3 regions of the Leptolyngbya sp. CCY15150 genome follow, and region 2 is predicted to be linked to each of the others. Evidence: predicted binding sites of a transcription regulator. Region 2 holds the regulator's gene; each other region holds the start of a gene.
The links. Region 2 encodes HrcA, which represses chaperone genes, less so after heat shock. Its sites were predicted from a motif close to ANTTAGCACTCNNNANTNNNGAGTGCTAANT; they were not measured.
Positions count from the first base shown of each region.

Region 1: groL (chaperonin GroEL) is a predicted target of HrcA. The motif match lies at 7,664-7,694, and genes of this name have one in related genera.
Region 3: groL (chaperonin GroEL) is a predicted target of HrcA. The motif match lies at 2,196-2,226, and genes of this name have one in related genera.

Region 1 is NZ_JACSWB010000172.1:62,025-72,658, forward strand. Features, by position in the region: gene JUJ53_RS11295 (CHAT domain-containing protein) at 1-64, shown strand, start outside; gene JUJ53_RS11300 (CHAT domain-containing protein) at 521-4,210, shown strand; gene JUJ53_RS11305 (DUF3084 domain-containing protein) at 4,241-5,632, opposite strand; gene groL (chaperonin GroEL) at 6,007-7,644, opposite strand; gene groES (co-chaperone GroES) at 7,783-8,094, opposite strand; gene JUJ53_RS11320 (Tab2/Atab2 family RNA-binding protein) at 8,384-9,220, opposite strand; gene JUJ53_RS11325 (ATP-binding protein) at 9,268-10,634, opposite strand, start outside.
Region 2 is NZ_JACSWB010000157.1:16,265-26,898, reverse strand. Features, by position in the region: gene JUJ53_RS07740 (phosphotransacetylase family protein) at 1-447, shown strand, start outside; gene JUJ53_RS07735 (tetratricopeptide repeat protein) at 549-1,019, shown strand; gene JUJ53_RS07730 (alpha/beta hydrolase) at 1,103-1,930, shown strand; gene JUJ53_RS07725 (class I SAM-dependent methyltransferase) at 1,927-2,613, opposite strand; gene JUJ53_RS07720 (hypothetical protein) at 2,815-2,997, opposite strand; gene JUJ53_RS07715 (mannose-1-phosphate guanyltransferase) at 3,611-6,169, shown strand; gene JUJ53_RS07710 (single-stranded DNA-binding protein) at 6,243-6,764, shown strand; gene JUJ53_RS07705 (rhodanese-like domain-containing protein) at 7,095-7,469, shown strand; gene hrcA (heat-inducible transcriptional repressor HrcA) at 7,593-8,672, shown strand; gene JUJ53_RS07695 (ADP-ribosylglycohydrolase family protein) at 8,826-9,776, shown strand; gene JUJ53_RS07690 (TIGR04168 family protein) at 9,773-10,634, opposite strand, start outside.
Region 3 is NZ_JACSWB010000147.1:69,256-79,889, reverse strand. Features, by position in the region: gene def (peptide deformylase) at 1-290, opposite strand, end outside; gene groL (chaperonin GroEL) at 487-2,163, opposite strand; gene murD (UDP-N-acetylmuramoyl-L-alanine--D-glutamate ligase) at 2,328-3,677, opposite strand; gene JUJ53_RS05900 (hypothetical protein) at 3,922-4,401, opposite strand; gene JUJ53_RS05895 (branched-chain amino acid transaminase) at 4,867-5,781, shown strand; gene JUJ53_RS05890 (SDR family NAD(P)-dependent oxidoreductase) at 5,842-6,594, shown strand; gene sufU (Fe-S cluster assembly sulfur transfer protein SufU) at 6,681-7,157, shown strand; gene JUJ53_RS05880 (Ycf51 family protein) at 7,263-7,793, shown strand; gene JUJ53_RS05875 (iron-containing alcohol dehydrogenase family protein) at 8,028-9,233, shown strand; gene JUJ53_RS05870 (aspartate aminotransferase) at 9,224-10,423, shown strand; gene JUJ53_RS05865 (MFS transporter) at 10,444-10,634, opposite strand, start outside.

The sequences.
Region 1 (10,634 bases), on a different contig from region 2:
TGGCGATGATCTGTCCCATCCTTTCTACTGGGCAGCCTTCACCATGGTGGGAAATCCTTGGTAGGGACGAGAGCATAGTCCTGGCTGCACGAGTGCGACCCAGTCTCCGATATCGGGCTATGGAATCGGGCTATGGAATCATGTGCAAACCCCTTGTCGTCTGGGCAAGGGGTTTTGCATAGGACAAGGCTCTCTGACTAGGTAATTTCCCACAGCAAACAACCGTACAATGTAGTCATCCATTTAGTCATCTCTATCTTGAGTTGCTTGCTGAAGGTGAGGTGAGGGCGATCGCTCAGATGATGGGATGCAAGAATCAGGATCACAGCCGATGGGAGCAGGAAGCTTTCAGCTTATGTCCTAGTCAGAGTCCTGGGTTTGTTCAACCTGCGCCACCGTCCTTGAACTCACCTGCCAATTTGCTTTAAGACCATCAGGCAACAGGGCCCGGTTCGTAGCCTAGTTCGCATCATGTCGCTCATCGTCACATATCCGGTCTACTATCACAAGGTGGTTCATCATGGCTCAAAAGCTGGGACAGGGGCGATCGCTCTCCCACGTCGGTGTCATCACGGTTATGGGGTTACTCGGGGTCGTTTTGCCGGTGCAGGCTCAAGTGACACCGGGGCAGGATGAACTGGGGACGGAGGTGCGCCGCCAGGGCGATCGCTTCCTGATCCAGGGCGGTACGTTGTCTGAGAATGGTGCAAACCTATTTCATAGCTTTGAAGACTTTGGGCTCTTGCCAGGGCAACTGGCCAACTTTCGCACCGATGCCGAGGTACAGACCATTCTGGGTCGGGTCGTAGGCGGTAATCCTTCGCTGATCGACGGTTTGATTCGGGTAACGGGCAGTAATGCCGACCTACTGTTGATGAATCCAGCGGGCATCGTGTTGGGGGCCAATGCTCGGCTAGATGTCCCAGCATCCTTCACTGCTACCAGTGCCGATCGCATCACCTTCGGCGATCGCTTCTTCAGCAGCACTGAGAGCAGTGAGTATCAAACCTTGCTAGGACAACCCGATGGCTTTACCTTCCGATTGAGTGAACCGGGAGCGATCGTCAATGCGGGACGGCTACGGGTGGATCCAGGCGCATCAATCACCCTCCTGGGCGGCACCGTGGTGAATACGGGCACGCTGATCGCCCCTGGCGGCACCATCACCCTGGCGGCGGTGGAGGGTGAACAGTATGTACGCCTTCAATCCGAGGACAGGCTCCTTAGCTTTGAGCTGGCTGCCATACCCTCCGCCGGTGGCATTCTGCCGTTGACCGCCCCCTCCCTGCCAGAACTGTTGACTCGCCCCGGTTTGCGCCATGCCACCGGCGTCCAGGTGAACCCAGACGGCACCGTGGTGCTCACCGGCTCCCAGATCTCCATTCCTACAGATCCAGGAACAGCGATCGCCTCGGGACGGTTGGCAACGGCAAGCGTCGAGTCTCAAAGGTCTCAGATTAATATCCTAGGCGATCGCATTGGTGTCCTAGACGCTACCCTCAACGTTTCAGGGGCCACGGCGGGCCAGGTGCGCATCGGCGGCGGCAACCAGGGGGAGGATCCCATACCCAATTCCCAAACGACGGTGGTCAATGACGGGACGCTGATTCATGCCAATGCTCTCACGCCCCAAGCTGAGGGGGGCGAGGTGGTGATCTGGTCTGATGGTGCGACCAGTGTTTCTGGGCAGATTGGAGCCCGAGGGGGCGAGGGGGGCCGGGGTGGCTCAGTGGAAATCTCAGGAGGGGAGTCTCTGCGATTCCATGGCCGGGTGACGACCCGCACCCTCAACGGCACCCCCGGCACCCTGCTGCTGGATCCAGAAAATATCGTGATTGTGGCCGGAGCAGACTCGGCTCCTGATGACGATCAACTAGCCGATCAACAAATCCTGGCGGGTGATGCGCCGGGCAGCACCTTTACCATTTCCCAAGCGGCCCTAGAAAATGCTCTGCAGAGTACCAATACAATTTTGGAAGCGACGAACAATATTCGTATCGAGCCCTTAAGTGGTGGTAGACTCAGCGGCAGTTCTCTAGGCACCTCCCTGACGTTCATTGCTGATTCTGACAACAGCGGCGGGGGCACCTTCCGCATGAACCGCAATGACGCGATCGCTACCTTGGGCGGTGATATCACGATTTCTGCAGCGAGCATCATCGCAGGCAATTTTGATACCACCAGTGACTTCGGGGGCAGCGGAACGGTCGAATTAAGGGCCGAGAACTCCATTCAAACCAGCGACATTGAGACAGGCAGTATCTTCAGCAACGCTGGGGATGTGCGCATCATTGCTGGGGGAGACATTCGAACTGGCGGCATCGATACGTCGTTCAGATCTAGCGGGAGTGGTGATGCGGCTGGGTCGGTGACGATTCTCAGCATCAATGATCCCAGCGTCGATACTCGCACGTTATCTAGCTCCGATAGTGCGACTCCCGCTGGCAATGTCACGGTTGAATATATTGATGCATCCAGCTTTTTTGGCCGAGGGGGGGATGTGATCCTCACGGGCGATCGCGTCTTGATTACGGGGACGGTGAGTGAAGAGGGTGCGCCTAGTATCGATACAAGCGGTGCCATCTCTGAGACCAGCCGCACCAGGCGGGTTGTGGACGAAAGTGGTCAGATCCAAATTACCCATTCGGGCGGCCCTAACAATGTGCCCTTTACGGTGGGAAATGTGTCTGCCTTCAACGGCACGGCGTCTGATATTGTGGCCGGCCCGGTGACCCTCACCGGGGGGAGGGTCAATAGCGTATTTCCTGTGCCTGTGATTGGGGAAACGATCCGCACGTTTGATAACGCCAATGGCGATGAACGCATTCGCATTACTGGAGTGAACGAAGCGCCGATCCTGAGAAGGGATGCTAGATCGTTTGAGCGCGATCAGCCGGCCCGACGTATCCCTGGTGAAGTGGGGGATGTGCGGGTGCTGCCCGATAACAGTAACGTGGTCGCTACGTTGAATGAGGGGCAGATTGCCTTGCAGAGCATTGAGGAAGAGGCTGGTGTCAAGCCTGCTGTTCTTTATGTAGACTTCGTGCCCCAAACGTCAACGCTCCCCCATGACTTTAACTCGTTGGAAACAGCCGTGAGTGGGGATGTTGCCGATCATCTGGATCGCTTCATCGATGCGCCGCTACGGGTGACCTCGGAATCTAGTCCTGACGATATCTTAGAACTGCTGCTGGTGACCTCATCCGGGAATCCCATCCGGGTAGCGGTGCCTGGCGTCACGCGTAAACAGGTGCAAGATGCGGCCGACTCGATGCGCTTGGAGATCACCAATCCCCGCAGTCGTCCTCAGGACTACCTGCCGCCCTCTCAACAGCTTTACACCTGGTTGATTACGCCCATCTTGGCGGATCTGCAGGAGCAGGAGGTGGAAAATCTTGTCTTTGTCATGACCGCGGGATTGCGATCGCTCCCGGTGGCGGCGCTCCATGATGGCAATCAGTTTCTAGTGGAGACCTATAGTCTTGGCCTCATGCCCAGTCTCAGCCTCACGGATACCCGCTATGTGGATATTCGCAACATGTCGGTGCTGGCTATGGGAGCCTCGGAGTTCACCAATCAAGTGCCTTTGCCGGCCGTTCCGTTTGAAGTGCAGGGGATCACCGCAGAACTGTGGCGAGGACAGACCTTTTTGAATGAGGCGTTTACGTTAGACAACCTGCGCTTTCAGCGATCGCAAACCCCCTACGGCATCGTCCACCTAGCGACCCACGGCGAGTTTAAGCCGGGCAATCTCGCTAATTCCTATATTCAACTGTGGGATCGGCAGCTTAGCCTGAGCGATATTCGTCAACTGGGTCTCGACAGTCCGGCTACAGAACTCTTGGTGCTCAGCGCTTGCCGTACTGCCTTGGGAGATGAAACGGCGGAACTGGGCTTTGCTGGTTCGGCGGTGCAGGCTGGGGTGAAGTCGGTGTTGGCTAGCCTTTGGTATGTGAGCGATCGCGCCACCCTGGCCTTTATGCGGGAGTTTTACACCCAGCTACGCACGGCTCCGGTTAAATCCCATGCCTTGCAGGCTGCCCAACAGGCCATGCTCCGAGGCGATTGGCAGGTGGAACAAGGGCAGTTGGTTGATCGGAATGGCGATCGCCTGATCCTACCGCCTTCCTTGGTGTTTGACGGCAGTGGCAATGATCTGTCCCATCCTTTCTACTGGGCAGCCTTCACCATGGTGGGGAATCCTTGGTAGCCCCAGCGCTGAGGGATGATCGCCCCACCGCTATGGCGTGTTCTCAATAGTAGCGGTGCTAAACAGCACTTGACCATTGCGGACAGCAACCAGGTCAATTTCTAGGGGCCCAGGGGTGGAGATGGTGCTGGCAGCCACGGCGCGAATTTCAATGGGAACGCTGTATTGCCGGAGCTGCTGGAAGAAAGCGATCGCTGCCTCCGATCGCCCTCCGGCAATCGTGATCGTTTCAGCCAAAATCCCAGCCTGGCGGCCTTGAAAGCGGCTGGCGGAAATGAGCAATTCGTACTGTTCAACCAACTCGACGTTGCTTAGCTCCGATGGATTCACGGAAACCGTTGCGATCACGTCTCCTTGCTGAAAAATAACCCGGTTAAAGGCTGCAACCGCATAGACCTGAACACAGGCTTCTCCAGCCAAGACGCAGGGTTCACCCACCACATAGTTGCCAGCCGAAAAGATTCGGACAATATATTCGCGGCCGTCCTGAATTTGCTCCTTGATTTGCTCAACCTGCGCTACCGTGATCTGAATCACCTGCTCTTGCTCAGCGGCAAGAATATCTGGCAGAATGGCGCGGGTTGCCACGCGATTGGCTTCATTCAGCAAACGGTTGACCGCTTCACTGGCTAGGTCAGGGTTTTGCAAACGCACCCCGCTAGAAGCCAGGGGCTCGTTGCGCAAAAGAGCCACATTACCTTGGCGCAACCCCAGAAATTCTCGTTCTAGAGCGGCAATGTCGAGCTGAAGCTCGGCCTGTTCTTCTTCTAGGGCCGACAGACGGGTTTCTCGTTCGGCGATCGCTGCATCTCGCTGAGCGATCGCCGCATCCCGTTCTGCCAGCTCTAGCTCTCGATTGGCCAAAAGCTGGGCCCGTTCTTGCTGAATAATCTGAATTTCTGACTGCAGTTGCTCCGCCTGCTGGGAGGCCGTTGCCAACTGATCTTGGGCTTGGCGGAAATTAGTTTCTAGCTGATCTAGATTATTGCGAGTGCGCTCTAACTGCTGTTGGGTAAGCCGTTGGCGGGCGATCGCATCCCCCAGGGATTGGTTGATGTCTTGCAGCCGGGTTTCTGCCTGCCGCTGCTCATTCACCGATCGCTCTAACTCATCTTGAATCCGAGATTTTTCTGCCTGGGTTTCGTCTAATTCCTCTCCCGCCATGGCTAGATCGTCTTGAATTTTCTGGAGTTCAAACACCCCAGTCCGCAGCTGATCGCTGATTAAAAATAAGATGGCTAGGGTCGAGGCCGAGATTACACCACCGGTCAAAATAGTAATGACAGTGGCTGTCTGGCGGGGACGAAGGTTGAATAAACTCAGACGCGCTTTGCCCACGCGCATTCCAATGCGATCGCCCAATGTAGCAATGACACCGCCGAGTATCAAGATAGCCGTGATTAGAATCAGCCCGGTTGTCATTCCTGGTTCTAGCGCTCCTCATTCCGATGACCTGGGAACCCTAGAGAATCTGGTAGATGAGATGCGATCGCACTCCTCATGGGTTAACTGTGCTTATTGTAGTAACTTGTGCTGGTGAATCCAACGCTTGAGTTTAGCAAACTCCCCTCTCTTTACACAAACAAATGCGCTACCCGTTGTCGAGTAGCGCATTGGATCAACCTAGGTTGAAGGGGCGATCGCTGGTTGTGATCGCTGGTTGTGATCAGTGATGGTGATCCGCGATGGTGATCGCTGATAGTGATCAGTGACTGTGGCCAGCGATGGTGATCTGCGATCGCCCCATGGGTCGTCCCCTAGGAACCAGCCTAGGGGAAAGACCTGAGACCGTAGTCTTAGTAGTCGAAGTCGCCGCCCATGCCAGCGCCAGCGCCAGCGCCAGCCGCTTCTTTCGATTCGGGCTTGTCAACCACGATGCATTCGGTGGTCAGCACCATGCCAGCGATCGACGCGGCGTTTTGCAGAGCGGAACGGGTCACCTTGGCAGGATCCACGATTCCAGCTTCAAACATGTCAACGAATTCGTTGGATGCGGCGTTGTAGCCGATGTTGAAGTCTTTTTCCTTGACGCGCTCGGCAATCACAGCACCGTTTTGACCGGCGTTTTCAGCAATGCGCTTCAGGGGAGCGGTGAGCGCCCGAGCCACAATGCCTGCGCCGATTAGTTCTTCACCGCTGAGGGTGGTGCTAGCCCAGCTTTCTAGGTCAGGAACCAAGTGGGCCAGGGTGGTGCCGCCGCCGGGGACGATACCTTCTTCAACGGCTGCTTTGGTCGCGTTGATGGCATCTTCTAGACGCAGCTTCCGATCCTTCATTTCGGTTTCGGTGGCAGCACCGACCTTGATCACGGCCACACCGCCGGAGAGCTTAGCCAAGCGCTCTTGCAGTTTTTCGCGATCGTAGGAGGAATCGGTTTCGTCGATTTGACGACGGATTTGTTCACAGCGACCCTTCACAGCCACTTCGTTGCCTTCTGCAACAATGGTGGTGGTGTCTTTGGTGATGGTGATGCGGCGAGCTTTGCCGAGCATTTCCAGCTTGGCGTTGTCGAGCTTCAGACCAGCATCTTCGGTGATCAGTTGACCGCCGGTGAGCACGGCGATGTCTTCCAGCATGGCCTTACGGCGATCGCCGAAGCCAGGAGCCTTGACAGCAGCCACGTTCAGCACACCGCGTAGACGGTTGACCACCAGGGTTGCTAGGGCTTCTTTCTCGATGTCTTCTGCAATGATCAGCAGGGGACGACCGGAGCGAGCCACTTGCTCTAGCACGGGCACAAGGTCTTGCACCAAGGCAATTTTCTTGTCGGTGATCAAGATCATGGGCTCGTCCAGCACCGCTTCCATGCGCTCGGTGTCGGTGGCGAAGTAGGGAGAGATGTAGCCTTTTTCAAAGCGCATCCCTTCGGTGACTTCTAGCTCGGTGGTCATGGATTTCCCTTCTTCCAAGGAAATCACGCCTTCCTTACCAACGGTGTCCATGGCGCTGGCAATCATGCGACCCACTTCTTCATCGTTACCAGCAGAGATGGTACCGACTTGAGCGATCGCGTTGGAGTCTTCCACGGGGCGGGCTTGGTCAGCAATTTTTTCAACCAAGAATGCCGTAGCCCGATCGATACCGCGCTTCAGGGAAATAGCGTTGGTGCCGGCGGCTACGTTACGCAGACCTTCCTTAACCATGGCGTGGGCCAAGACGGTGGCGGTGGTGGTGCCGTCGCCAGCCGCATCATTGGTTTTGGACGCCGCTTGACGAATCAAGGACACACCGGTGTTTTCGATGTGGTCTTCTAGTTCGATTTCCTTGGCAATGGTGACACCATCGTTCACGATTTGAGGTGCGCCAAACTTCTTCTCTAGCACCACGTTGCGGCCCTTGGGCCCTAGGGTGACTGCCACTGCTTCGGCTAGAATGTCAATTCCGCGTTCGAGAGCACGACGAGCATTTTCGTTGTAAATGATGCGCTTAGCCATAGTGTTCGATGTCCTAGAAAGTTCTCAGTTTCAAGTGTTGAGTGATGTGTTGAAATGCAGGGATTGAGTGAGGTGCTAATTTGACCATGCGATCGCTTCGGAACCCAGGGATCGTCTAGCCCTCAAATCTCATGGCGTCTATACAACGACGGCCAAAATATCTTTTTCGGACAGGAGAACATACTCTTCGCCGCTGAGCTTGATGTCAGTGCCTGCGTACTTGGAGTAGAGGACTTTATCGCCGACTTTCACTTCGACTTCTTGGCGGGAGCCGTCATCATTGCGCCGACCGGGGCCAACGGCGGCAATTTCGCCCACCTGAGGCTTTTCTTTAGCGGTGTCTGGTAGCAAAATGCCACCAGCGGTCTTTTCTTCAGATGCGTTCACTTTTACAAAAACGCGATCGCCTAGGGGCTTAACGGTTGAAACGCTAAGGGATACTGCTGCCATAGGAATACTCTCCAACTTCGTCGGTGTAATAGAAAAAACTTAGAATTGCACGGTGTGCAAGGCATATAAGTTTTAACGGATGCTACGGCTCTCTCAGATCAACCTGGTTGATTGAGCAGTCGTAGCCACTGCGATCGCAACTCGTAGTGAAGCGAGGGCAGTGAGGAATGAGGGATTAGCACTCTCACCTCCTGAGTGCTAATTTAACGGACTGAGGTAGGCCTCCGCAACTTACTGATCAGTACGGTTTCCCGAACTGAAGCGGTCTTGAAGTTACCCATGGCTACGGTTAGGTTGCCGTTTGCAGCAGCCATAGGCCGGTGTAGGTGACCCCAGAGTCATCGGGCTGTACTAGGAGGAAATGTAGACCCTGGCTGGTTTGTAGGCGTTGTTGATAGGTCTGTCCGGCGGCGATCGCTTCGGGATCATCAAAGGTGGTGAGAATCCAGCGATCCACCAAACCAGCTTCGAGAATCAGTCCATCGGGAGCACCGGGTATGTAGTGGAGCGATACTGGATCGGCCTGCTCCAGCCAGCGGGCCAGGGCCATAGACTGCCGCCCCCCGTAAATCACGACACCGGGCACCATGGTGGTGGAGGCAAGTTTTAGGCTTTGGGGGGTTAAGGCTTCGGGCCAAACGCGAATGGGAATGGGGCGATCGCCAAACACTAGGTCGAGGTCACTGGCAGCGATCGCCGCAAAGCGCCAGCTTTCTCCCCAGAGGTTATCGGCCAGGGGCAGCGGCGGCGGGCGGTCGAGGGCGACGGGGTCGTAGGCTTCCCCGGTGTAGTTGGGCAGGTGGGGATAGTCTAGGGCCCGCTGTTCCAAAAGGGCGTGGAGCTGGGGGGTATGGCGGGTGGCTTCCACCGATAGGCCCAGACTCTGGCAAGCGGTTTCCAGCAGGCTAAGGGATTGGGGACGAAACACCTGGAGGCGATCGGGCTGGCCATGGAGATTGATGGCGGTGGTGATCTGCGCCGTCAGCCATGCGCTGCTGAGGGAAGGTTGGGGGCAAGCGGCGATCAGTAGAGCGCGATCGCCCTCACAGACCACAACTTCCCATAAAGGATTGCCCGCCTCATCCCGTAGGGGGCGACGATAAATGTCCGCTTGCCAAATTCTCACCGTCCTATGCCTCGCTATGCTGATTGCTGGGTTGACGGCCTCAGCCCTCAGGTATTGTAAATCGGTAGGAGGACATGGAAGATCGATCCTTCCCCGGGTCGGCTACGCACGGATACCGAACCGCCACAGTTGAGGGCCAGTTGCTGCACCATGGACAATCCTAGGCCGGGCCCAGACGACTGATCTTCTTGATGGCCCCGTAGGCGATAGAACGGCCGGAAAACTCGCGATAGCTCTGCCGGTGCAATTCCCACGCCGGTATCTTTAAATTCAAGCTGGATGTAGTCACCCTGCTGCTTGGCAGACACCCAGACCTCGCCGCCGGGGGGGGTAAATTTAATCGCATTATCCAGCAGGTTGATGACAATCTGGCTGAGCCATTTGTGCAAACAAGACACGGCGGGTAGATCGCTGGAAATGGTGTAGGCCAGCATCATGCCGCGTTCGCGGGCGAGGGGCTGATAGGTGCTGACGACGCCGGGCACCACGTCCGATAGACGAATCGGCTGCATCAGGGCATGGTCGGCATGGTCTTCTAGCTGCATCAGGTCTAAAACGCTGGTGATCAACGCACTCTGGCGATCGCATTCCTTGGTGAGCAGCTCCATGTAGCGCTGGCGCTGGGGCGGCCGTAGGTTGGGCGATTCCAGCAGGGTCAGGGCTGTCTTCATGGTGGTGAGGGGGGTGCGCATCTCCTGCCCCACGTTTTTGAGGAATTCATCTTTGATCCGCAGACGATTGGTTAAGCCTTCGCATTCGAGCTGGAGGGTGGCGACTTGCTCCGATAGTTTGCGATCGGCGGCGCTACGATGCCACAGCTCTTCCTGGTAAAACATCTGTCGACTGTAGAATTGTCCGAGCAGGGCTGGGCTGGGGGCGATCGCCTCCCCTTGGGTGAGGTTATCCCACTGCTCCAACAGCGCCTGACCCTCGGGGCTGGGTTCGCTGAGCTGTCCTGCCTGAATCGCCTGATGCACGCCGGAGAAGACCTGCTGAATCGTTTGGGGAATAAAGGAGCAAATGCAGAGGAGGGGGTGTTTCCGCCGACTGGGGTTACCCTCATCACTCAAAATTGCCGTGGTTTGGGGACGAATACTGGGAGGTGCCGGGTCAGGACTGGTGCTGGGACGGACGCTGCGCGGACGATGGGCCAGCAGCAGGACGGAAAATCGAGGCGATCGCACCATCAAAAAATATTCCCGTCGCAGTTGGCTATGGGCCGCTAGGGGGAGGGAGGTCGCCGAACAGATTGTAAACGGCGAGGGCAGGGGCTCGATAAAATGAATGTCTGAATCCGCGTCGGAGTCCCAGTCGAAGATGTTGGAGTCGCCGCTTACGGGGCGAGAGGGGGGGCGATCGCTCTCCTCAGGGGTATGGTAGGCAGATTGGGGATTTTTAAGAATATAGATAGCGC
Region 2 (10,634 bases):
GGAGAACTTACCCATCGCCTGAATGCGGAGGTGCTGTGCTGCCGCGATCGCCTTGACCTCATGGTAGAAAGTCTGACCATCGGAGCGATGAACGTCAACTCCGCCCTCAAGTACTTCCGTAAAGCGCGGAATATGGCCGTTGTCACCGGGGGCGATCGCACCGATCTCCAGCTTGCCGCCCTAGAAACCTCCACCCAATGCCTGATCTTGACCGGTCATCTCCCACCCGCCCCCAGCATCCTCAGCCGCGCAGAAGATCTAGAGATTCCGATCCTATCGGTAGACCTTGATACCCTCACCACGGTGGAAATCATCGATCATGCATTTGGGCAAGTGCGCCTCCATGAAACCATCAAGGTGAAATGTGTCTTCGACCTGATGGACAAGCACTTCGACGTCGATCGCTTGATTCAAACCCTCGGATTAGAACCAGCCATCCCCGCCTAGGGTGGGTTGATCAACCGATCGCATGGGGCACCTAGTGGCATGACAGAAACTAGTGCCCGCTATGGACTCAACTCACACCCTACCTTGGGACTGGATGTGCCATGAATCACCAAGATATTAAGACCTTTCTGGACGACCTAAAAAGCACCCAGGAAGCCACCCGCACCCGCGCTACGCAATCGCTGTGGCAATGTTGGTTTCGCCAAAAGGGAATCCAAGGGCTGCAGCAGCTCGAAGAAAGCCAGGGGCTGTTGATTGCCGGCAAGCATCAGCAGGCGGAAGCCATGCTCACCGAAATTATCACGGCCCAGCCTGACTTTGTGGAAGCCTGGAACCGGCGGGCTGTGCTCTACTACGTGATCGGCGACTATCAGAAATCGCTCCTCGACTGCGATCGCGTCATAGAACTCATGCCCGTCCACTTTGGCGCACTGCATGGCAAAGGTCTAAGTCATATGGCCTTGGGTAACTACATCGCCGCCATTCAGGCCTTTCGCCAGGCCCTAGCGGTGCAGCCCTATGCCCTCATCAACCAAAAGCTGATTCTAGAATGCACTGCCAAGCTGAGCTAGGGGTATCCACCCTCCCGTCTGGGCATTCAGCCTGGCATAATGGATGGTCACAGGATAGTGACCGACCCTTTCACTCAGCTAGGATGACTCTACCAATCCGCAACGCTCGTATTCGCCTGCCCCAAGGCCAGCTCTTTTGGAAGGAAGTGGGCACGGGCCCCACCATCATATTTCTACATGGAGCCTGGAGCGATAGTGGTGAATGGACTCCTTTGCTGGATCGCTTGGGCGATCGCTTCCACTGTATTGCGCCTGACCTATTGGGATTTGGTGAATCAGAACGGCTAGGTAACTACTCCATTGCTTTAGAAACTGAATGCTTGGCCGACTATCTGGATACCCTGCGCATCTCCCAGGTCTATCTCGTCGGTCATTCCATTGGGGCATGGGTTGCGGCTAATTATGCCCTGCAGTATGCCCATCAGGTGAGCGGCTTGGTGCTGATTGACCCCGAAGGCGTTGAGCTAGACAATCATGGCTATCCCTGGCGACGAGCCCGGGGATGGGTCGGTTCCTTTCCCATCTGGACGTTGCTCCTATGGCTGCTGCGTCCCTTGGCTTGGCTGCTAGGCAAGCAGTCGCAATGGCGATCGCACCACCGAACCTACCAAAAACTGAAGCGATCGCCCGCCGCCTGTCGCCTCCTGTTCCAGCGCCGCTGGGCAGAACTGCAGGCAGAACTGCTCACCGAGCGGCTTCCCTGGCTGAAGCAGCCCCTGTTGGTGGTGCAGAGTCCAACAGCCAGCGCTGCCCAACAGGAGATGGCCCAGCGCTACGCCACGGCTCCCCAGGCCTATCTCCAGCCCAAGCCTGCCGAGATCAGCGACTTAGCCGACGCCATCTGCGCCATGATCGCTGGGGAAACCGGTGAGCACCCGGATGAATCTAGGGATGATCGAGGAATGATCTAGGGTAGAAACTGTAGACTGTAGAGCCGCGATAGCTCATGGTCTAAGGTTTTGAGCACCTTGGTGTTCGATCGCTTCAGCAGCGCCTGCCACTCCCCTAGCTCTGTTAACAGCACCTCCGCCCCCAAGTAGGTTTCCAAAATAGCCCAATTTTCTGCCAGGGCCGATTCTGGGTTCACCACATCAAACACCAGGGTGCCGCCGGGCTTCAGCACTCGCCGCATCTCGGTTAAAACCGCTTCCCAATAGTCCAAGGGGTAGTAGCAACTGAAGCCAGTGGCGATCGCGAGATCAAACTGCTGATCCTCGTATTGCAACTGATGGGCCGGCCCTTTAGCCGCCCCCTTAAACAGCTTGGAATTCAGCTGGGGAGCGCGGGAGTTTAGGCTATCGCAAGCGATGTCGCTGATATCTTGCCCATAGAAAAAAGCATTCCAGTCGCGCCATGGGTAGATTAAAAAACTGACGCCACAGCCCACATCGAGGCAACGCTGACTTTTCTTGGGCTGCGCCAGCTTCCAAAAAGGGGCAGCAATTCGAGACGTGAGCCCTCCAGACGTCCAGTCGCGAAAAATGGGCATCGCCTCTACTTCGTCCGGTAGCTCAAAGGGCTGACCTTGATATTCGCGATTGAACCGCTCCGCCACCGCATCAATTTGGTTATACCAGGACGAGCGATCGCCCATATCCCCCAACGCGCCGGCCAATGAAGAATCATCCCAGGGCATCCTGCTGCTTCCACCTCAGTAAGAAAATTCAAGCTCTGCCACAATCCAAGACCTTGAGCTTGGTTGTCTTGGAACAAGCAGCACGTCTGCCCCTGCCCGTTGGTTTCGGGAGGTCTAGGATGACCAGCCCTAGGCCAAGGCACCAGTGCCAATCAGGGCTTAGCCTTTGAGAGCCTTTGTAAAATTTTGGCGATAGGACTTGTTGGCCACCACCAGCACTGGCCACATCAGGGATAGGTAGAGACGGCCACCGCTAAAGTTGGTGCGGTTAAACCCAGCCCAGAATTTCCAGATGCCGCCTACATAAACAACGGCTAGCGCAACAATCAGAAGGTTTACCATAGGTACCACTCAACAATTCCAACTAAAACTTGAGACTAGACGCAGGCATACCTCTTAACTCTATCATTTTGCCCTGAATCGGCGGCAGAACAGCCAAGTCAGGAGAGCGGAGAGTGTAGGACAGCCAACAAAATTCTAGCGTCTCTTCACGATATGCTGAGCAAGATAAGCCCGCTTTCACCATGCTCAGCATCCCAAACAGAATGGAATAGCTAGGAAATAAATCAGCCAGAACATGCCCTGTTCTCAATCCATCTATTGGTACATCTATTGGTCTCGATCGAGCGATCAACAGACGACCATCCTAGAGAAAAATGCCGTAAATGCTGAATTCTTCGCTATGCTCAAGGTGATGCAACGATAGTAAAATCAATATTTTTTAATTGTTATTTACAAAATGTAATAACAAATGGATATGACCAATCTTGCCTACCTGCAAATCAGATTGCTTGGCATATCCAACAAGGCAGACTCAGGACCCATCGTCTTCCCTAGGGCTGCGTAGTAAGCGATCGCTCCATTGGATGGAAGGTTCGAGATGTGTCACCTTAGAGGCTGGTCTTGGATGTAAGCAGTGCTGAAGCAGCATGGTGTAGCGAATTAAGGAGGGTATATGCGAGCAGTGCTCATGGCTGGCGGATCAGGAACGCGGTTACGGCCGCTGACCAGCGATGTTCCCAAACCAATGGTGCCGATTCTCAATCGTCCTATTGCCGAACATATCGTCAACCTGCTCAAGCGCCACGACATCACCGAAATTATCGCGACGCTTCACTATCTTCCCGATGTTATGCGCGATTACTTCCAAGACGGTAGTGATTTCGGGGTGCAGATGACCTATGCCGTGGAGGAAGATCAGCCCCTTGGGACTGCCGGCTGTGTCAAAAATGTGTCGGAATTGCTGGATGAAACCTTCGTGGTGATCAGCGGCGATAGCATTACCGACTTCGACCTCAGTGCAGCGATCGCCTTCCACAAAGCTCGTCGCGCTAAAGCCACGCTGGTGCTCACCCATGTCCCAAATCCGGTAGATTTTGGCGTGGTGATTACCGATGACCAGCAGCGTATCCGCCGCTTTTTAGAAAAACCCTCCAGCAGCGAAATTTTTTCCGACACGGTCAACACCGGCATTTATATCCTAGAACCCGAGGTGCTGCGCTACTTACCCGCCAATCAAGAGGCTGATTTCTCCAAAGACCTCTTTCCCACCTTGCTGGAGCAAGGTGAACCCATGTATGGCTACATCGCTGAGGGCTATTGGTGTGACGTCGGTCATTTGGAAGCCTACCGCGAAGCTCAGTATGATGCTCTCTACCGGCGAGTGTATGTGGAGTATGGCTATGAAGAGCGATCGCCCGGTCTGTGGATAGGACAAAATACCCGCATTGACCCCAGCGCCAAGATTCAAACTCCCGTGATGATTGGCACCAACTGCCGCATCGGTCCCCGGGTATCGATCGGCTCCGGCACTATTATTGGCGACAACGTCACCATCGGAGCTGATGCCGAGATTAAGCGTTCCATCATTTGGAATGGCGCTATTTTGGGCGAAGAATCTCGGCTTTTAGCCTGTGTTGCGGCTCGGGGTGTACGGGTCGATCGCCGTGCCCATGTGCTGGAAGGAGCCGTGGTGGGGTCGCTCTCCAGCGTGGGTGAAGAAGCGCAGGTCAACCAAAGTGTGCGCATCTGGCCCAGCAAAATCATCGAACCCGGTGCCATTCTCAACATGAACCTGATCTGGGGACATGTGGCCCATCGCAACCTCTTTGGCCAGCGTGGGGTATCCGGCCTAGCCAATATTGACATCACGCCAGAATTTGCTGTGCGCCTTGGGGCAGCCTATGGTTCTACCCTAAAACCCGGCTCCCACGTCACCGTCTCCCGCGACCAGCGCAGTATTTCGCGCATGGTGTCGCGATCGCTGATTGCGGGGCTGATGTCCGTCGGCATCAATGTGCAAAACCTAGAAGCCACCGCCATTCCCCTAGCCCGGGCCGTGGTGCCCACCCTAGCTGTGGTTGGGGGGCTGCACATCCGCCTACATCCCGAACGCTGCGATCACATGCTCATCGAGTTTTTTGATGAACATGGCATCAACCTCTCCAAGGCCCACGAAAAGAAAATTGAAGGCGCTTATTTCAAGGAAGACTTCCGTCGGGCCCAGGTCGCCGAGATCGGTCAGGTGGTCTATCCCACCCAGGTGGTTGACCTCTACAGCATTGTCTTTGAACGCCATCTCGACATCAACACCATCCGCACCAGCAACTCCAAGGTGGTGATCGACTACGCCTACGCCGTATCGGGCGCTATCCTACCCCAGCTTCTGGCCAAGTTCGGCTGCGATGCCGTGGTGCTCAATGCCAGCCTCAGTCAGCTAGCTCCCTCCACCGCCGATCGCGAAGTCCTGTTGGATCAGCTAGGCCACGTGGTAGAAGCCCTCAAGGCCAATTTGGGCGTGCAGGTTTCCGCCAATGGTGAACAGCTCATTCTGGTAGACGAGTCTGGCAGCGCCATCCGGGGCGAACAGCTCACCGCCTTGATTATTCACATGCTGCTCACCGATAATCCTCGCAGTACCGTGGTGGTGCCCGTGAATGCCTCCAGCGCCGTGGAGCAGATTGCCCGCCGCCACGATAGTACCGTTGTGCGTACTAAGGCTAACCCCACCGCCCTCATGGAAGCCTGCCATTCTAACCGTAATGTGGTGGTCGGCGGCAGCGGTGAGATGGGCTTCATCTTTCCCCAGCTTCACCCTGGGTTTGACGCCATGTTCTGCATTGCTAAACTCATGGAAATGCTCACCCTCCAGGATCGCTCCCTCGGGCAAATCCGCGCCGACCTCCCCCGCGTCTGCCATCGATCGATTACCGTGCGCTGCCCTTGGACGGTGAAGGGAGCTCTGATGCGTCGCTTAGTCGAAAGCCATCCTGCAGAGACTTTAGATTTAACCGATGGCGTGAAAATTCTCAATTCCCAGCAGCCCGATAGCTGGATTCTCATCTTGCCTGACGCTGGGGAACCCCTCGTACACCTGGCAGCCAACAGCAACGATCGCGGCTGGGTAGACGAAACCTTGCGGGAGTATCGCTCCTATGTCCAAGATTTTGTTAATCATGAGTTGGGCATGGAAGAATTAGATCACGATCAAAGTTTAGAAAGTGTATTACTGTAGCTGCTGAGGGAAACCTAGAAGCGATCGCCACTCACTGCTTCAGCAGGGTGCTTGTAATCTTGAGGACGAAGGAATGAATAACTTTATTTTGATGGCGGAAATTGTCAAAGATCCTGAATTGCGCTATACCCCAGACGGGCAAACCGCGATCGCAGAATTGGTCGTGCAATTTCCGGGGCTCCGCGATAACGACCCCATGGAAACCATTAAGGCTGTGGGCTGGGGCAACTTGGCTCAGAGCATCCAGGCTCAATATCACCAGGGCGATCGCGTTGTCCTCGAAGGACGGTTGGGCATGAATACCGTCGAGCGTCCTGAAGGTTTTAAGGAAAAGCTGGCCGAGATGACCATTCAGCGCATTTACCCCCTCGGCGCGGATACCCTACTAACCACCTCGATCCAAACGAGTTCCGACGCAGCATCCAGCTCATCGCCTGCGACACCGGCCCCTCGCCCCGTTGCCGCGCCCCCCGTTGCCCATACAGCCCCAGCTCCCTACGCGCCCCCTGCGGCTCCGCCAGCCCCGGCCTATCAACCCCCGGCCTATCAGCCTCCCGCTGACCCCGAACCTAACTACGACGACATTCCCTTCTAGCCCTGGTTAGCTGCCCCATCGTTTCCCCTCATCCCCCAACCCCTTCTCCCACAAGGGGAGAAGGGGAGTCAGAGAGTGTGGTATTAGGTGCTTTCACAGATTCTCTAGCGCCCTGGAAGACGGTTGGGATGAGGGTCTTCAGGCTAAGTGCATAGAACATTTGGTGCAGCGGTGTCCTCTGGGATGCCGCTGTTGGCGTTTGAGATCTGAATCGATAAGATGCTCGATATGAATCCTCGTTATGGATCATTGATCACGGATTTTGCCAAACTTTGCTAGGTTAATGGGTAAGAGATTTTAGATTTTCATAACAACTCACGTTAACGATTCATGTTTGCCCAATCCTACGAGCCCTTGCCTCAGATCAGCGTAGAAGACTTTGCGGAGTATCTCGCCCAGCGGCAAGACCATCCAGGGGTCGTCGCGCCCCTCCAGTTACTTGACGTGCGGGAGCCTCAAGAGGTAGCGATCGCTCATCTAGAGGGCTTTGTGAATTTACCCTTGAGTCAGTTTGAAGCTTGGTCTGGCCAAGTTCTAGCGCAGCTTGACCCAGACACAGAGACCATTGTCATGTGTCATCACGGGATACGATCGGCACATATGTGTCAGTGGTTGGCACATCAAGGCTTCACGCACGTCAAGAACCTAGCAGGGGGCATTGCCGCCTACGCGATCCGCGTCGATCCCAGTATTCCCCAGTATTAACCTGATGGAATTTAGGATCCCCCGTAGTTCTTGCTACGATCGCGGTGTCATTGAGAACGCTACAGTCTTACGTAGCATCTCTATCCATTTTTGTTTTCACTTAGCTTTAAGATTTTATCGGCTATGCATATTAAGCTAAGCGATCGCCAACAGCAGGTTCTTTGGGCCACCGTGCGTCACTATGTGGCAACGGCCAAGCCGGTTGGATCTGGGGCGTTAATTGAAGAATTTAATCTCAACGTCAGTTCGGCGACGGTGCGCAATGCCATGGGGCGGTTGGAGAAGGCAGGTTTGCTTTATCAACCCCACACCTCTGCCGGCCGGGTGCCGTCGGATTCCGGCTATCGCATCTATGTCGATCATTTGATTAAGCCATCCGACACGATCGCCCGTCAGGTAGATCAACTCCTGTCCGATCAGCTACAGGCAGAAACCTACAGCGTGGATGTCCTACTGCGCCATGCGGCCCAGATTTTGTCGAACATCAGTGGCTACATTGCCCTGGTTACCCTACCCCAGTCGCGCACGGCCCATCTGCGCCACGTGCAGCTCGTGCAGGTGGATACGCGGCGGATCATGCTGGTGGTGGTGCTCGATTGCTACGAAACCCAGTCGGTGTTGATCACCCTGCCGCAGTTAGACACGCCCACCGATCCAGAAAGCCTTGACCGGGAGTTGCAAATTCTCTCCAATTTCCTGACCCAGCAACTGCGAGAGCGATCGCTGAGTGACTTGTCTACCCTAGACTGGACAGAACTGGGACGGGAGTTTGAACAGTATGCCAGCCTGTTGCAACAATCCCTAAACCAGCTCAGCCGTCGTAGCCAAACTCCCATACCCACCCAGATTTTGGTCAGCGGCGTGGCGGAAGTGCTGCGGCGACAGCCAGAATTTTCTGAGTTGCAACAAGTGCAGACGTTGATGCAGCTTTTAGAAGAGGAGCAAGATCAGCTTTGGCCGCTGATTTTTGAAACGACGGATCCGGGAACGCCGCGCAAACGGGTGGTGGTGCGCATTGGTTCAGAAAATCCCATTAAGCCCATGAATGCCTGTGCCTTGGTTTCTGCGACCTATCAACGGGATAATGTGCCCGTGGGCAGTGTTGGCATGTTGGGGCCCACGCGCATGGTCTACGAAGATGCGATCGCCTTGGTGGAAGCGGCGGCGGATCATTTATCGGATGTCATGAGCCAGGCTACCTAACCGGTGGACGCCATTCCATGAAGCGAAGGTACCGGGTTTCAACTCCGCTCACCCCTCGTCTCATCCGGATGTGAGCATAGAGCACCGTCGAAATGCTCACCCACAGGTACGTCCTCCTACTGACACCTACTACCCCTACAATCAGAGAGTTCCATGGTTGATAGAGAATCCCCAGTGATGGCCGGGTTACTCGGCGTTTGTGTGGCTGATGCCCTCGGCGTCCCCGTGGAGTTCACCAGTCGGGCAGAGCGGCGACAGGATCCAGTGACCGATATGCGCGGCTATGGCACCTGGAACCAGCCACCGGGCACCTGGTCAGACGATAGTTCGCTGATGCTGTGCTTGGCAGAAAGCCTATGCACTGGGTTTGATCCGGAGGATATCGGCGATCGCTTTCGGCGTTGGTATGAAGATGCCTACTGGACGCCCCACGGCAATGTTTTTGATATTGGTGGTACCACTCAGCAAGCGATCGCTCAGCTGCAGCGCGGTGTACCGGCAGTTGAGGCTGGGGGCAAGAGTGAGAGCAACAATGGCAATGGCTCGTTGATGCGCATTTTGCCGATGGCCTTCTGTGCCTCACGGTGGGAATTAGCGCAGGTGATTCAGCAGACCCATGCGGTGTCTTGTATTACCCATGCCCATCCGCGATCGCAAATCGCCTGTGGCCTATACATCAGCATTGCGGTGCGGCTGCTACAGGGCGATGATCTAGCGACGGCCTACCAGACGGGCGTGCAGCAGGTGACGTCGTTCTACCAAGTGCCGCCCTTTGTGGCAGAGTGGCCAGAGTTTGCCCGGATCGCGACGGGTCAGATTGACCAGTTGCCTGAAGATGCCATCACCTCTGGAGGCTATGTCATTCACACCCTGGAAGCATCTCTCTGGTGTCTATTAACCACTCAATCCTATCGGGATGCGGTGCTGAAGGCGGTGAATTTGGGGGGCGATACGGATACGACAGCGGCGGTGACCGGCGGACTGGCAGGGTTGGCCTATGGTCTGGCGGGATTGCCTAGGGAGTGGCTGGGGGCGATCGCTCGCTATGACGATATTGTGGATTTGGCGAAGCGGCTGGAGCAAGCTTGGCCTGTTGGAGGCTAGGGCAGGACTGGATCGGCCGCATAGAGTACGTCTTCTTGCTGGATCGTATAGGTGGGATCGACCCAGGCGATCGCTGCCCTGGTCACCACTCCGTTCTCCAGGGTTACCAACGACATATTGCGTAGCCAGCCCGAGTCTGTGGCAACGATCCGGGGCACGCTGGCGGCATTGAGATAAACGGTGTTGTCCTGCTGCACCAACCGTTCGCGCAACCGTTTTTTGGTATGGCGTAGGCTGTGGTGCATATGCCCAAAGGTGACCAGGGGAACAGATTTACCCCATTGCTTAGCCTGGGCGATCGCTCCGGTAAAATCCGGGTCACCATAGTCGCCGCCCATGGGCAGCCAATCACGACCACAGGGCGATTCAGGGCGATCGCCTAATCCTGCTGGGCCGCAGTGACCTATAAAAATGACCACCTCTTCACTGGTTTGCTGGGTGGCCGCTCCAATTTTTTCGATGGAAGCGGCAAAACTTTCCACGCCGTAGCGATCGCGATAGAAAGACTTGTTGCGCCAGTCTGGGCCACCCCAGCTAAAGGGTCGGCTACCGACAATGCTCAGCCCTAAGTCTGGAAAGTCGAGCTTGCCATAGCCCACGTGGGCCGCGCCTAAAAGATCAAGCTGTTGCTGCACCCGATCTTCAAGCTTGCGATCGTAGGGACATTTGCGCCGCCCCCAAGCTGTGGCCGTATGCCAAGCATCATGGTTCCCCAAAATGACCGCCTTGGGCAAGGCCATCTCCGCCACCGACCGCACCACAGATACAGCTTCGTTGCCAAAGTCGCCGACCAGCAGCACCAGATCAACCCCGAGGTGGCGCAGGGCTTGTTCGTCGTGGATGTCCCATTGATCATGG
Region 3 (10,634 bases), on a different contig from region 2:
GATGAAGACTTGATCACCGGGTTGATGAGCACTAGGGGAGGCGAAGCTGCATTTTCTGGATCGCAATCCACGACAATCAGTTGCTTATGCACCCCCACTTGAGGAGCCGCTAGACCAATGCCATCTTCGCTGTACATGGTCTGCAACATCTCTTTGATCAATTGCCGTACAGAGTCATCCACCTTAGCAATCCGCTTGGCTGGCTGCCGCAGAACGCGATCGCCCAGATAGTGCAAGGTCAGGGGTGGCGTTTCTAATTTTGTTTTTTCAACTAGTATTTGAGCTGTCATAGACCTAGAGAAATTTCAATAGCATGGACAAGGGTCAGGGCAATGAAATGCCCCGAGAAGAGCTTAGTCATTCTGATAGGGTGCTGCTTCCATTGTAATCAAGCCTTGTCAGATTGTAGATACCGCAAAAGGGTAGATAGCACAAAACGGAGGGGCGATCGCCCCTCCGCTTGCTGGGTCACTCGACCGCCATGGACTACATCATGCCCATGCCGCCCATGCCGCCCATGCCCATACCGCCCATGCCGCCCATGCCACCCATGCCGCCCATGCCGCCATCGGGAGCTGCTGCAGCCGGTTCAGGTTTTTCAACAATCAACACTTCCGTGGTGATCACCATACCCGCGATGGAAGCCGCATCCTGCAGAGCAGAGCGCACCACCTTCGCCGGATCCACGATCCCTGCTTGGATGAGGTCTTCAAACACACCGGTGAGGGCGTTGTAGCCCACGTTGAACTCGGTTTCCTTGGCCTTTTCAACCACCACCGAGCCTTCTGCACCCGCATTGTCGGCAATCTGACGCAGGGGAGCTTCTAGGGCGCGGCAAACGATATCTGCACCGAGCTGCTCATCTTCCGAGAGGGTTGCCTTGAAGGCACCGAGTTGCTGAGCTAGGTGAATCAGGACAATGCCGCCACCGGGAACAATCCCTTCTTCCACCGCAGCCTTGGTTGCATTCAACGCATCTTCAATGCGCAGCTTCCGATCCTTAAGTTCGGTTTCAGTCGCCGCACCCACCTTGATCACAGCCACACCGCCAGCGAGTTTCGCCAAGCGTTCCTGCAGCTTTTCTTTGTCGTAGTCGGAGTCGGCCAGCTCCATTTCCTTGCGCAGTTGGCCCACCCGCTTCTCAATATCCGATGCATTCCCGGCATCCGACACGATGGTGGTGGTGTCTTTGGTGATGGTCACCTTACGGGCCACGCCCAGCATTTCCATCGACGCCATATCAAGACTCAGACCAATCTCCTCGGAGATCATCTGACCACCGGTGAGGATGGCGATATCTTGGAGCATGGCCTTCCGGCGTTCGCCAAAGCCCGGTGCTTTGATGGCAGCACCGTTGAGCACGCCGCGTAGACGGTTGACCACCAAGGTCGCCAGCGCTTCTCCATCCACATCTTCCGCAATGATCAAGAAAGGATTGCCTTCGCGGGCAATGCGTTCCAGGATGGGGACGAGGTCTTGGATCGAGCTGATTTTCTTGTCGGTGATCAAGATGCGGACATTTTCCATGTCGCAGATCATCCGCTCTTGGTCGGTGACGAAGTAGGGGGAGATGTAACCGCGATCGATTTGCATCCCTTCCACCACTTCCATCTCCGTGGCCAGAGACTTCGATTCTTCGACGGTAATTACACCATCGCGACCCACTTTATCCATGGCGTCAGCGATCATGCGACCAATTTCTTCATCGCTTCCCGACGACACCGTAGCCACTTGAGCGATCGCATTCCCTTCCACGGGTTTAGCGATTTTGCTAATTTCCGCCACCAAGTGGTTGACCGTTTTCTCGATCCCCCGGCGTAGGCTGACAGGATTGCTGCCCGCTGCCACATTGCGCAGACCTTCGCGAATCATCGCTTGGGCTAGAACCGTCGCTGTCGTGGTGCCGTCTCCTGCCAAGTCTTTGGTTTTAGAGGCCACCTCACGAATCAGCCGAGCGCCGGTATTTTCGTAGGGGTCCTCCAGTTCAATTTCCTTCGCGATGGTAATCCCATCATTGACAATCTGGGGTGCGCCGTACTGTTTTTCTAATACAACATTGCGACCCTTGGGCCCTAGGGTAATCCGCACTGCGTCAGCCAAGGCATTTACGCCTCGTTCTAGGGCTTGACGAGATGCTTCATTAAATTTAACCAGCTTAACCATACGTGATTTCTTTCGTAGCTCTCCACTGTAGAATTTAGCACTCTAGGGTCGCGAGTGCTAATAGCTAGGGTGGAGGGAAAGCCGAACTCCGGGATGGATCTGATCCGTCAGATCTCCAATCGTTCGCACCCGATCGCTAACTGGTTAGGACGCTGGGTTCGTACCTACAAATGGGTCTGGCAGAGCTGGCGGAAGTGATCGCCTCGGGCTTCAAAGTTAGGATATTGGTCAAAACTGGCGCAGGCGGGGGAGAGCAGTACGGTGTTTGCCGCGCTTTGGGGCGCGAGGATCTTGGCCCGGGCGATCGCTGCCTCCATCGTTCCCACCACCTCATAGGCACCATAGCCCACCTGCTGCAGGCGATCGGCAAAGGACGGAGCCGCATCGCCAATCAGCAACACCGCAATGGCCTTGTCCTGAATGCGCTGGAGCCAAGCGCCATCCTCCCCCGCCTTAGCCTCCCCACCGGCAATCAACACCACCGGAGCCGCCACCGCCGCTAAGCCCACCTCCGCTGCGTCGTAGTTGGTGGCTTTGCTGTCATTGATAAAGTCAATGCCCTGCCAGGTCGCAATATGCTCCAAGCGATGGGGCACACCGGGGAAGGTTTGGATGGCATGGGCGATCGCTTCCCGGTCAATCTCCGCCAACCAGGCCACCGCCACCGCCATCAGCAAATTCTGAAGATTATGGGATCCCACCATGCGCAGATCGCTAGCTTGGACGATGGGCTGCCCCCCAGCCATCACCCAGCCGTCATCTAGATACACTCCCCGTTCGGGATGGGCGACCACCTGCGCCTTGCCCTGCACACTCGTCCAACAGGCCGACGGAAAGCGATCGCCCCCGGTGCGTCGTAGGTAAGGATCATCGCCGTTGAGCACCTGATGATGGGACTGGTGCAGCAGCTTGGCTTTAATGGCGTCGTAGTTGGCCAACGTATGGTGGCGGCTGAGGTGATCGGGGGTGAAGGTTGTCCATACGCCGATGTGGGGGGCGAGGGTTTGGGAGGATTCGATCTGATAGCTGCTCACCTCCGCAATCACCCAGTCCGGCGGTTTCTCCGCTAGAGCCAGCTCACAGGCCGCATAGCCAATGTTGCCGCAGGCTGGAGCATGGAACCCCGCCGCTTGAAAAATCGCCGCCACCAGCGCCGTGGTGGTGGTTTTACCATTGGTGCCCGTGATGCCCACCCAAGGACGGTCGGAGAGCGATCGCCAAGCTAGCTCCATCTCCCCCATGGTTTCAATCCCCATATCCCTGGCCTGCTGGAGCATTGGCAGATCCCAGGGCACACCGGGACTCACGACAATGCGATCGCTCTGGGATTGACTGGGATCCAAACGGTGATTGAGGCGCACCGTGATGCCCTCCGCCGCGAGGAGCGATCGCGTTTGTTCCAGCGCATCGGAAGTTTTGGCATCGCTGAGCGTCACCGTCCAGCCTTGGCGAGCCAGCAAGCGCGCCGCCGCTAGTCCTGATTTTCCCAAGCCAATCACATCTGCATTCGGCATAGACCCTTTCCTTGGGGCAGTTCACCGCATGGGCGGCAAAATTTTCAGTCTCAGCATTGTACCGAGATTTTGTCCCGACGGGTAGGATGGCGCTGATAAGCAGCCATTTTCAGGATGGAGATCTTGCCCAAGCTGGTTGAAAACAGGGTCAACCACGTCTTATTAGAGCAGCTCGTTCCCATCCAGAGTTGCGCAGATTGGACAAGCTACCCGTCAACATCGTCAACATAAGACGGCTGGTTGATTAGTCCCAAGCTCCGGCATTGCGAATACCATATTCCTGCCGCAACGAACCCAGACTGTGATCCATCATCAGATCCGGATCGAGGTAAGCATCAATCTTTTTGCGTACCCTCAGCCCCTGCTGAATGCCCAGCCTGTAGTAACGACAGACGTGCCAGGGCCAGTAGTAATCTGCCCCATAGCGCCGCCCCAAGAGCGATCGCCCCAACAGTTCCGCAAATACCCCCAAGCTTTGCAGGTAGAAATACCAAGGCCGTTTCCAGGTCAGCGCCGTGAGCAAGAAGCCAATCAACTGCAGCTCATCCTTGAGCGCCGTACTGTAGCCGGTAACCACATGCATGATGTCGTGCTTTTGCAGGTCTTGCCAGGGAATATGCAGCCAGCCCACTTGAATATCTTGGCCACGGGGCACATCCGGATTGGCGAGGTAGTAGCGTTCCAAGCCATCACGCAGCGTTAAGGAAGAGTCGAGGGAAGCCATAGGAGTCAACCGTCGTGGGACATGTTAAGAACGTTTGAGGTTTGGCATGAGACTCGGCAGGGTCACCGAAGACTCGGCAGGGTCACTGATCTAAGTCACCGAATCCAAGTCACCGAATCCAAGTCACCGATCCAACCGGTTCTCTCCATGATGAGCGATCGCCTGGGATCACCCCTGGCTCAACAGACAACCTTTGGGGGTGGCACAAAGGAATTCCATCCTAGACCCTGCTAACCGGAATCTCCTTCATAAGATACTCACTACCGCAAGTCTTGCCAGTCAACGATTCAGGATAGGATTAGTTAGAGAATTGCATCATTGGTCGCTCCGGAGACCGTCTCCATGCTGCACGGCCCCAGGGTGTCTAGCCAAGGAGTTTAGAGCGATCGCTCCTAGAATGATCGGCGCTTCGGCTGACCGATGTCCGTCGATCATTCGCCCATCGTTTAGAGGATAGTCGTTGCCATGCACACCTTTCTGCCCGTTGCCTACTTTAAAAATGAGTTTGTTCCCTTTGCGGACGCCAACCTATCGATCGCCACCCATGCGCTGCACTACGGAACTGGGGCATTTGGCGGACTGCGGGGCATCCCCGATCCTCAACATCCCGGCCATGCCTTACTATTCCGGCTGGATCGCCATGCCCAGCGCCTCAGCGATAGCGCCCGTTTCCTGCAATACGACCTGCCCGCCAGCAAGATTGCCGCCACCATCGTGGAGTTTGTGCAAAAAAATCAGCCTGGCACATCTTTCTACATTCGCCCCTTTGTCTACACCTCGGATCTCGGTATTGCGCCTCGGCTGCATAACGTCGAAAAAGACTTCTTTATCTATGGGCTAGAGCTGGGGGATTATCTCTCACCGGAGGGGGTGGCTTGCCGGATTAGTTCCTGGTATCGCCAGGAAGATCGCAGCCTGCCGCTACGGGGTAAAATTAGCGGCGCTTACATCACCTCGTCTATGGCCAAAACGGAAGCGGTGTCGGCAGGGTTTGACGAAGCCATTTTGATGAACACCCAGGGGAAGGTCTGTGAAGCCTCGGGGATGAATATTTTCATGGTGCGTCAGGGCAAGCTGATCACCCCCGGCTTTGATCAAGATATTTTGGAAGGCATCACCCGCGATAGCGTGCTCACGGTGGCGCAGGATCTGGGCATTCCGGTGATTGAACGGGCAATCGATAAAACCGAGTTGCTGATTGCCGATGAAGTCTTCCTCAGCGGTACGGCGGCCAAGGTCACCCCGGTGCGCCGGATTGAAAACTATGAGCTGTCGAGCGATCGCCCCATCACCACCCTCCTGCGCGACAAGCTCACCGCCATCACCGAAGGGCGGGATCCCCAGTATGAGTCTTGGATTACCCGAGTGGCGATCGCTTAGCGGATTCGCAGATAACCATGAACCTGTTACCATACCGGTTTGTGGGATCGGAGGTTCAGGATGGGGTCATCTCTAGCAGGACAAGTGGCGTTGGTCACCGGTGCATCTAGCGGCATCGGCGCAGCGCTGGCAAGGCGGTTGGCGGCGGCCGGCTGTCGGGTAGCGATCTGTGCCCGGCGCAGCGATCGCTTAGATGAGTTGGCAAGCGACTTGCGGCAGGGTGGAGCAGAGGTGTTAGCCCAGACCGTTGACCTGCGCCAAGAGTCGGACATTCTCCAGATGTTTGCCAGTCTGCGCCGCCAGTGGGGCGGTGTCGATATTTTGGTGAACAATGCTGGTCTGGGGCACAATGCGCCCTTGATGACCGGCGACACCGAGGCCTGGCGAGAGATGCTGGAGGTGAATGTGCTGGCCCTCTGCATCTGCACTCGGGAAGCCCTGCAGGATATGCAAGCCAGGGGCGATCGCGGCCATATTGTCCACATCAGCTCCATGTCTGGCTATCGCGTGCCCAGCATTAGCGGGCTCTATTCCGGTACCAAGTTTGCGGTGCGATCGCTCACCGAGGGTCTGCGGCAGGAACTGCGGGCTGCCGGATCATCAATCCGCATCTCGTCCATCAGCCCTGGCTATGTGGAAACGGAGTTTGCGGCCAAGTATTACCAAGATGCTCAGAAAGCCCAAACCACCTACGACCAGTTTCCAGTGCTCAGCCCCAACGACATCGCCAATGCCCTAGAGTATCTGCTCACCCAGCCGCCCCATGTGCAGGTGCACGATATTCTCCTGCGCCCTACCCAGCAGGGCAATTAGTCGCCCCGAGAGCGATCGCCCCGGCCCCCGAATGCTCGTAACCCTGATAGGATCAGAGCAGGTATCCTAGCACCCCCAAGGCAACCATGGCATTGAATGATCTCCGGGATCTATACCAAACCGTGATTTTGGAACGGTACAAAAAACCCCGCAATCGCGGCACCACCAGCCCCGTCGATCGCCACCAGCGCGGGCATAATCCCTCCTGTGGCGACACCATCGAACTCAGCCTTAAGCTCAACGAGGCCGATGGCTCCATCGACGATGTGAAATTTGAGGGCGAAGGCTGCGCTATTTCCATGGCGTCGGTAGATCTCATGGCCGAGGCGCTGCGGGGCAAAAGCTGTGAGGAAGCGCTGGAGATGGTGCAAACGTTTCAAGCCATGATGAAAGGCGATGCGGAGTTCCCAAAAGAGTTGCGCAAGCTGAATGTCATGCAGGGGGTGGCGCAATTTCCAGTGCGGATCAAATGCGCCAATCTGGGTTGGCATACCCTGAAGGCCGCCCTCGAACAGGCAGGACAGACCGAGGCAGTTGAGTTTGTCAGCAACGAAGATCTTTAAGGTGCTCCAGGCCGTATTGACCTGTAGGTGAACCTTCTAGGGGCGATCGCGCCATGAGCAATAACGCCATCAACAATTAGTTTTAGTGGGATAGGGTGAGGATTTATGTTAAGTACGGCTGATTTTTTGGTGATTGCGAAATGGTTTGGCATCACGACCCTGGCCTTTGCAGGCTTGATGCTCTTGAGCTTTGCCTTCAAGTGGGGGTTTCGCTTTCGTCTTGTGGGGGTTACGGGCTTTATGGGCGTTCTCACGGGGGGGCTTTTCGCCCTCAGTTTGGGGCCGATTGTGCCGACTAGCGTGCCCGGTGCGGTGCGCTACGTCACCGTGTTTGATTCCGGTGCAACCCAAGCGGTGATTGTTGTTCCCGCCACCATCACCGAGACGGAACTGGACGCCACCCTCAAACAGGCCGCCAGCAACCTATTCTCCCCCGGTCGCCTCGGTCGCGGCGGCGATCGCCAGCTCACCATCCTCGCCCGCACGGTGCTCCATCCTGAGGAAGGCGTTTCCCAGCCGCTGGTGTTAGGACAAATCAAGCGATCGCTCCGAGATCGTACCGATGAGAACCTAGACGTCACCATCTACAGCGATCGCCTCGCCGCCATTCCGCCAGCACCCAACACCGACTCCTAAGCGATTCCGCTGAACCTTGCTGCCAATCCAAGAAAGTCTCCGCAAGTAACCATTGAGTATAGTAAATTGGTCTTTACTTGAGACTGATGTCATCCAGTACACAAACCTGCGCTGGATCCATCGCCCCATGGATAGTCTTGCCTTCATTGATTGCGATCGCCCTAGCCTGGCGGGAGACATCGCTCTCCCACACTGCAGGGTATCTTAGCCGTCTCCTACGACCCCATCCCGTCTATGACTCGTCTATCGCCTCAATCCGCTTCTTCTCCAGCCATCTTTCCTAGCCTGATGGTGGCCCCAGCCCGTATTATGCGTGGGGCAGGTCTTTTGGCTGAGGCAGGCTCCATCCTGGCCCAGATCGGTCAACGGCCGCTGATCATTGGCGGCGATCGCACCCTGGCCCTAGTCGCTCCAGATCTACACCCAAGCCTCGTCCAACAGGGGTTGGCGATCGCCGAGGCGGCCTATGGCGACGACTGTAGCGAATCGGCCCTAGCCCATCTACACCAGGCCCGTGAGCAGCATCAAGCCGATGTGATTCTGGGTGTGGGCGGCGGCAAAGCCCTAGATGCCGCTAAACTCGTCGCCCATCAGGCCCGCTTACCCGTGGTCACGATTCCCACCTCAGCCGCCACCTGTGCCGCTTGGACAGCGCTGTCCAACGTCTATTCTGACCAAGGCGCATTTCTCTACGACGTCAGCCTCGATCGCTGCCCCGATCTGCTGCTGCTGGACTACGACCTGGTGCAAACTGCGCCGCGCCGTACCCTGGTTGCCGGCATTGGGGATGCGATCGCCAAATGGTATGAAGCCTCGGTGAGCAGCGGTCATTCCCAACAAACCTTGATTGTGGCAGCGGTGCAGCAAGCTCGGGTCTTGCGCGACCTGCTGTTCCAAAAATCCGCCGCTGCCCTAGAGAATCCAGGCGGTGAAGAGTGGCGCGACGTGGTGGATGCGACGGTTCTCCTGGCAGGCGTCATCGGTGGCATTGGCGGAGCCCAATGTCGCACCGTGGCGGCCCATGCCGTCCACAACGGTCTTACCCATCTCCTGCAAAGCCACGGCACCCTCCACGGCGAGAAGGTAGCCTTTGGCATCCTCGTGCAGCTACGCCTTGAGGAATTAGTGCAGGGCAGTCGCCTAGCAGCTTCAGCCCGCCAGCAGCTTCAGCAGTTTTATAGCACCCTCGGGCTCCCCCAAACCTTGGACGACCTAGGTCTAGAATCCATCACCATTGCCGACCTGCGCCAAGCAGCCGAGGTGGCCTGTGCTGAGGCGTCTGACATCCATCACTTGCCGTTTACGGTCACCCCCGATCAACTGATGGCGGCCATGGTGTCTACCACCACGCCCATCTCGGAAGTACGTCATCCAGAGGGCGATCGCCCCACCACAGATCAACCACGTTATACGGAGCAGGAGGGACAGTTGTGGGTTTAGACTGGATTCATCAGGCCGATCGCCTCAGTGCATTACCGCCCTACGTATTTGCCCGACTGGATGAGCTGAAAGCCAAGGCGCGGGAACAGGGTCTCGATTTGATTGATCTGGGGATGGGCAACCCCGATGGCCCCACACCGCAGCCCGTAGTCGAAGCCGCCATGGCAGCCCTACAAGACGTTAGCAATCACGGCTACCCTCCCTTTGAAGGCACCGCCAGCTTTCGCCGCGCCATCACAGACTGGTACTACCGCCGCTACAACGTCGAGCTGGATCCCGATGGGGAGGCCTTGCCGTTGCTGGGTTCCAAAGAAGGGTTAACCCACCTAGCGATCGCCTATGTGAATCCTGGAGACCTGGTGCTGGTGCCCAGCCCCGCCTACCCCGCCCACTTTCGCGGCCCCCTGATTGCTGGCGGCAAAATCCATAGCCTGATGCTCTCCGCCGAAAAGGATTGGCTGATCGATATCTCCGCTATTCCCGAAGACGTGGCCAGACAGGCCAAGATTCTGTATTTCAACTACCCCAGCAACCCCACAGCCGCAACCGCCCCCCGCGAATTCTTTGAAGAGATCGTCGCCTTTGCTCGCCACTACGAAATTCTGCTGGTGCATGACCTCTGCTATGCCGAGCTGGCCTTTGATGGCTATCAACCCACCAGCCTGCTAGAAATTCCCGGTGCGAAAGACCTCGGCGTCGAGTTCCACACCCTCTCCAAAACCTACAACATGGCCGGCTGGCGGGTCGGCTTTGTCGTCGGCAACCGCCACGTCATCCAAGGGCTGCGCACCCTCAAGACCAACCTAGACTACGGCATTTTTGCGGCCCTGCAGCGGGCTGCCGAAACTGCCCTGCAACTGCCGGATATCTACCTAGAAGAGGTGCAAACCCGCTACCGCACCCGCCGCGACTTCCTCATTGCAGGTCTGGGAAAACTAGGCTGGTCAGTCCCCAAAACCAAAGGCACCATGTACCTCTGGGTACCCTGCCCGCCGGGAATTAGCTCCACCGATTTTGCCCTGTCTGTGCTGCAGCAAACCGGTGTAGTCGTCACGCCGGGGAATGCCTTTGGTAAAGGTGGAGAAGGCTATGTGCGCATTAGTCTCATCGCCGAGTGCGATCGCCTTCAGGAAGCCCTCGATCGCTTTGCCGCCGCTGGCATTTGCTATCAGCCTATGGCCGTGTCCTAAGGCTTCCAGTCAACCTGGAGTTATTCAATATTGGCAGGGCGCAGCGCCGAGGAACTAGCAGGCTCAGAAGACTGGGGCGATCGCTCCTGGGCCTGCTCTTCCTTGACGCGTAGGGTCAAGAGTGCCGCCATCAGCATCGAGCCACCGCCGACAACAACGGCCCACAGGCGGTTTTCGTGGAGCAGATTGACCATCACCCAGCCAAAGCCTA